2 regions of the Streptomyces sp. AM 4-1-1 genome follow, and region 1 is predicted to be linked to the other one. Evidence: riboswitches for the same ligand, from Rfam matches in the RefSeq annotation. Region 1 holds a riboswitch; the other holds the start of a gene.
What was found. A riboswitch is a leader RNA that binds a small molecule or an ion and turns the genes downstream of it on or off. The one in region 1 is predicted to bind glycine.

Region 1 (3,164 bases):
CACAGGAGGACCTGTTCGCCCAGGCCGCCGACGACGCCCAGGCCGCCGTCCTCGCGCGGGCGCCCGGTGCGGGGGAGACGGACCGGCCGGAGGAGGCGGAGCGACCGGACGGGGCGGAGGGTTCAGGGGCCGACGGGGACGTATCCGCTGAGCGTCCGGGCGAAGCGGCGACGGCGCCCCCCGAACAGCTCACCGCGCGACACTGGGCGGCCGGGCACGACGTCCGGCACGACGTCCACGGTCACGGCTGGGTGCAGGGCAGCGGGGTGGGCCGGGTCACCGTGCGCTTCGAGGAGCCCGGATCGGTGCCGGGCCGGGTGCGCACCTTCCGTGTCGACGACCCGGAGCTGCACCCGGCCGATCCGCTGCCCCTGGTGCCCCGACCGGTCGATCACTCCTCCTGGCCCGCCAGCCTGCCGAAGTCCCGGTCCGGGGCGGACTCGGCGGGTTCCTCCGGCGGCGGGGAGTCCAGCCCGTAATGGTGGTAGAGCTGGAGCTCCTGCTCCGGTGAGAGATGACGGCCGACGCCGAAGTCCGGCGAACTCCTGATCAGCGCGCGGTCGAAGGGGATCAGCAGGGTGTCGTCGACGAACTCGCTCGGTTCGAGGGGAACGAAGGCGTCCCGGCTGAACAGGCCGGTCCGTACGGCGGCCCACTCGGGCACACCGGTCGCGTCGTCGAGGTAGACCTCGTCCACCGTCCCGATCTTGGTGCCCTCGCGGTCGAACGCCTTGCGGCCGATCAGACTGCGCGGATCGATGTCGGTCTGCACGGTGCCTCCCAACTGGTGGCGACTCATCCTTGAGCACCAGACAAGAGCAGATCCGGTGCGTCGGCCACTCGAGCCCTCGGTCATCCGCCCCGCTGGTAGGCTGGCACACGGCTGCTGACCCCGCGCGGGAGAGTCCTCCGGAGAAGGTCCGGAGGCGCCGAAGGAGCAACTCCTCCCCGGAATCTCTCAGGCTCACGTACCGCGCGGACGAGGTCACTCTGGAAAGCAGGGCGGGCGTCGAACGGGCCATGTGCCGGGACGGGACCCTTCCTCACCGACGGTGAAAACCGGTACGCCCGACAGGGCCGCCGGTGAAGCTCTCAGGTTGAGATGACAGAGGGGGAGGCCGTCCGGGCACCCACGCCGTGGTGCCCTCGAAGGTCGTCACAGACCAGGAGGCCTCCACCATGACCCCCCGTCGCACTCCGCTCTCCCAGCTGGAGCAGGGCATCCCCTTCGAGCAGCGCCACATCGGGCCCGATGCCGAGGCCCAGGCCAAGATGCTCGCCCAGGTCGGTTACGGCTCGCTGGACGAGCTCACCGCCGCCGCCGTGCCCGACGCGATCAGGAGTGCCGAGGCGCTGCGGCTGCCGGAGGCGCGCAGCGAGGCCGAGGTGCTGGCCGAGCTCCGCACCCTCGCCGACCGCAACAAGGTGCTCGCCCCGATGATCGGGCTCGGCTACTACGGCACCTTCACCCCGCCGGTGATCCTCCGCAACGTCATGGAGAACCCCGCCTGGTACACGGCGTACACCCCGTACCAGCCGGAGATCTCGCAGGGCCGCCTGGAGGCGCTGCTCAACTTCCAGACCATGGTCGCCGAACTGACCGGGCTGCCCACCTCCGGCGCCTCGCTGCTCGACGAGGGAACCGCCGCCGCCGAGGCCATGGCGCTGTCGCGGCGCGTCGGCAAGGTCAAGAACGGCGTCTTCCTGATCGACGCGGACGCCCTGCCGCAGACCGTCGCGGTGATCCGTACCCGCGCGGAACCGACCGGGGTCGAGGTCGTCGTCGCCGACCTCGCCGACGGCATCCCCGCCGAGATCGCCGAGCGCGGCGTCTTCGGTGTGCTGCTCCAGTACCCGGGCGCCTCCGGAGCCGTACGGGACATCAGGCCCGTCGTCGAACAGGCCCACGGACTCGGCGCGGTCGTCACCGTCGCCGCCGACCTGCTGGCGCTCACGCTCCTCACCTCGCCCGGGGACCTGGGCGCGGACATAGCGGTCGGGACCACGCAGCGCTTCGGCGTGCCGATGGGCTTCGGCGGGCCGCACGCGGGCTTCATGGCCGTACGTGAGAAGTTCGCGCGCAGCCTGCCCGGCCGCCTCGTCGGGGTCTCGGTCGACGTCGACGGCAACAAGGCGTACCGGCTGGCGCTCCAGACCCGCGAGCAGCACATCCGCCGCGAGAAGGCCACCAGCAACATCTGCACCGCCCAGGTGCTCCTGGCCGTGATGGCCGGGATGTACGCGGTCTACCACGGCCCCGACGGGCTGCGGACGATCGCCCGGCGCACCCACCGCTTCGCGACCATCCTCGCGGAGGGGCTGCGGGCCACCGGGGTCGAGGTCGTCTCCGGCACCTTCTTCGACACGCTGACCGTGCGGACCGCGGGCCGGGCCGCCGCCGTCGTGGCCGACGCGGGTGAGCACGGGGTCAACCTGCGGCTCGTCGACGCCGACCACGTCTCGATGGCCTGCGACGAGACCACCACCCGCACGCAGATCGCCGCCGTCTGGGCGGCCTTCGGTGCCGAGGGGGACATCGAGGCCCTGGACGCCTCCGTGGCCGACGCGCTGCCGGAGACCCTGCTGCGTACCGACGACTACCTCGCGCACCCGGTCTTCCACCAGCACCGCTCCGAGACCGCGATGCTGCGTTACCTGCGCCGGCTCGCCGAGCGGGACTACGCGCTGGACCGCGGCATGATCCCGCTCGGCTCCTGCACGATGAAGCTGAACGCCACCGCCGAGATGGAGTCCATCACCTGGCCCGAGTTCGGCGCGCTGCACCCCTTCGCACCGGCCGAGCAGGCTCAGGGCTTCCTCTCGCTCATCCGTGAGCTGGAGGAGCGGCTGGCCGAGGTCACCGGGTACGACGCCGTGTCGTTGCAGCCCAACGCCGGTTCACAGGGCGAGTTCGCCGGCCTGCTCGCCGTACGGGCGTACCACCGGGCCCAGGGCGAGGAGGGGCGGACGGTCTGTCTCATCCCGTCCTCCGCGCACGGGACCAACGCGGCCAGTGCCGTGATGGCGGGCATGAAGGTCGTCGTCGTGAAGACCGCCGACGACGGCGAGGTCGACATCGAGGACCTGCGCGCCAAGATCGAGAAGCACCGCGACGAACTCGCCGTTCTCATGATCACCTACCCGTCGACCCACGGGGTGTTCGA
Region 2 (3,164 bases), 4.8 Mb from region 1:
GCCCGGTCAGCGCCCCGGCCGCCGCGCGGTCCAGCAGGACCGCCGACGAGCAGCCCGGGGGCAGGACGCCCTCCTCGGCGGCGCGCAGCAGCCGGGCGACCGCCGCGCGGTGGCGGGCGAAGGCGTAGCCCGAGACCCCGCGTCCGCGCCGGCGCTGGCCGTCCCTGGCGGTCTCGGGAGTGACGTCGAGAAGGATCAGATGGAGGGTGCGGCCCCGGCGCAGGGCCCCCCGGGCCAGCCAGCGGCGTACCCATGCCTGGTGACCGCAGTCATGGACGACGAGGGACGCGCCGGTGAGCAGGGCCCGCCGCAGCGCGCGGTAGTGGGCGATCCGGACCAGGGGCCGGTAGAGGGTGTAGGGGCATAACCGGGGCAGCGTCCGGGCCCAGCGGTCCCGGACGTCCTGGGAATCGATCGCGCGCACGTCCACGGTCCGCCGGATGAGGGTGGACTTGCCGCTGCCGGGCAGTCCGGAGACCACCACCACGTCCCCCGCGCCGAAGTACAGGACCCGTGGCCCGTCCCCCGGCCCCGCCGCCCGCAGGTCCCGGACGACGGGGGCGTGCGGGCCGGGTGTGTCCGGCGCGCTGCCGGGCGCCTCCCGGCGCGTCCGCGCGCATGTCTCCCGGTCCGGTGCGCCCTGTTGCGCGGGAAGCTCCCCGTGCACGCCCCCCGCGGCCGTCGCGTACCGCCGCAACGTCATCGCACTCCCCCTGTCGGGTCACACCACGCCTGCTCAAGAAGTGTAAAGAAAAGGCAATGTCCCACAACCGCCCCCGTGCCGCGTTCCGTCGGGCACCGGGGCCCCACTCCGCCGCGATGCGTGCGATGATGGCCCCGCCAACTGCATACAGGCCGCTCGAATCCGCGCGGGAGAGTTCCGGGCACCCCTCAGGTGTCCGGGCGCCGAAGGAGCAAGATCCTCCCTTGAATCTCTCAGGCCCCGTACCGCGTGGATGAGGCACATCTGAAAAGCGAGTCGCTCCGCGGCTCCACCCAAGGTGCAAGCCGACCCCCTACGGGGCCTCTCGGCGAACCTCTCAGGTTCCGATGACAGATGGGGAGGGATCGTCCTCGTCGTCATGCCTGGGAGCCACACCTATGAGCACTGTCCCCCGTCTCACCGCCCTCGACGCGCTGCATCGTTCGCTGGGCGCGACCATGACCGATTTCGCGGGCTGGGACATGCCGCTGCGGTACGCCAGCGAGCGCGACGAGCACAACGCCGTACGCACCAGGGCGGGGCTCTTCGACCTGTCGCACATGGGTGAGATCACCGTCACGGGCCCGCAGGCCCTCGCGGCCCTCGACTTCGCGCTGGTCGGCAACATCGGGACCGTCGGCGTGGGCCGCGCCCGGTACACCATGATCTGCGCGGAGGACGGCGGAATCCTGGACGACCTGATCGTCTACCGCCTCGGCGGGAGCGAGTACCTGGTGGTCGCCAACGCCGGGAACGCGCAGACCGTGCTCGACGCGCTGACCGCCCGCGCCGAGGGCTTCGACGCCGAGGTGCGCGACGACCGCGACGCGTACGCGCTGCTCGCCGTGCAGGGCCCCGAGTCCCCCGCGATCCTGGCCGCGGTCACCGACGCCGACCTGGACGGTCTGAAGTACTACGCGGGCCTGCCCGGCACGGTCGCGGGGGTCCCCGCCCTGATCGCCCGCACCGGTTACACCGGGGAGGACGGCTTCGAGCTCTTCGTCGCCCCCGAGCACGCCGAGGGGGTGTGGCGGGCGCTGACCGAGGCCGGCGCCCCGCGCGGACTGATCCCCTGCGGACTGTCCTGCCGCGACACCCTGCGCCTGGAGGCGGGCATGCCGCTGTACGGGCACGAGCTGACCACCGTCCTCACGCCGTTCGACGCGGGCCTCGGCCGGGTCGTGAAGTTCGAGAAGGAGGGTGACTTCGTGGGCCGCGAGGCCCTGGAGGCCGCCGCCCGGCGTGCCGAGGCGACCCCGCCCCGCAAGCTCGTCGGCCTGATCGCCGAGGGCCGCCGGGTGCCGAGGGCGGGCTTCGCCGTCGTGGCCGGCGGACAGGCCGTCGGCGAGGTCACCTCGGGCGCCCCGTCGCCGACCTTGGGCAGGCCGATCGCCATGGCCTACGTGGACGCGGCGCACGCCGCTCCCGGCGCCCCGGGCGTCGGGGTGGACGTCCGGGGCACCCATGAGCCCTACGAGGTCGTGGCGCTGCCGTTCTACAAGCGCCGGAAGTGATCTGCCCGCCCCCACCAAGGGCACCGGGCACAGCACCACCGGGCACCGCCACGGGCGTGCCCGCGTACACACCGGCCCGCGCCGGACGTGACGCATTCGCGTCTCACACCGTAAGACCACCGTCCACCAGCACTCCCCGCGTACAGGAGAATTCAGGTCATGAGCAACCCCCAGCAGCTGCGGTACAGCAAGGAGCACGAGTGGCTGTCGGCCCTCGACGACGGTGTGGCCACGATCGGCATCACGGAGTTCGCGGCCAACGCGCTCGGTGACGTCGTCTACGCCCAGCTCCCCGAGGTCGGCGACACGGTGACCGCGGGTGAGACCTGCGGCGAGCTGGAGTCGACCAAGTCCGTCAGCGACCTGTACTCGCCGGTGACCGGTGAGGTCACGGCCGCGAACCAGGACGTCGTGGACGACCCCTCGCTGGTCAATTCCGCTCCCTTCGAGGGCGGCTGGCTGTTCAAGGTACGCGTCGCGGAGGAGCCGAAGGACCTGCTCTCCGCGGACGAGTACACCGAGTTCTCCGGCAACTAAAGACCCCAAGGGACCACCTGATGTCGCTTCTCAACTCCTCCCTGCACGAGCTGGACCCGGACGTCGCCGCCGCCGTCGACGCCGAGCTCCACCGACAGCAGTCCACCCTCGAAATGATCGCCTCGGAGAACTTCGCTCCGGTCGCGGTCATGGAGGCCCAGGGCTCCGTCCTCACCAACAAGTACGCCGAGGGATACCCGGGCCGCCGCTACTACGGTGGCTGTGAGCACGTCGACGTGATCGAGCAGATCGCCATCGACCGCGTCAAGGACCTGTTCGGCGCCGAGCACGCCAACGTCCAGCCGCACTCGGGCGCGCAGGCCAACGCCGCCGCGATGTTCGCGCTGCTCAAGCCGGGCGACACGATCATGGGCCTGAACCTCGCCCACGGCGGTCACCTGACCCACGGC

Region 2: it holds a riboswitch for glycine, as region 1 does, so the genes downstream of both, gcvT (glycine cleavage system aminomethyltransferase GcvT) here and gcvP (aminomethyl-transferring glycine dehydrogenase) in region 1, are expected to answer to the same signal.

What each region holds. Positions count from the first base shown of each region.
Region 1 covers NZ_CP119145.1:688,219-691,382, reverse strand. The annotation lists gene PZB75_RS02725 (DNA polymerase IV) at 1-479, shown strand, start outside; gene PZB75_RS02720 (PRC-barrel domain-containing protein) at 392-772, opposite strand; glycine riboswitch at 888-984, shown strand; gene gcvP (aminomethyl-transferring glycine dehydrogenase) at 1,180-3,164, shown strand, end outside.
Region 2 covers NZ_CP119145.1:5,461,292-5,464,455, reverse strand. The annotation lists gene PZB75_RS23250 (AAA family ATPase) at 1-703, opposite strand, end outside; glycine riboswitch at 861-961, shown strand; gene gcvT (glycine cleavage system aminomethyltransferase GcvT) at 1,102-2,217, shown strand; gene gcvH (glycine cleavage system protein GcvH) at 2,377-2,754, shown strand; gene glyA (serine hydroxymethyltransferase) at 2,775-3,164, shown strand, end outside.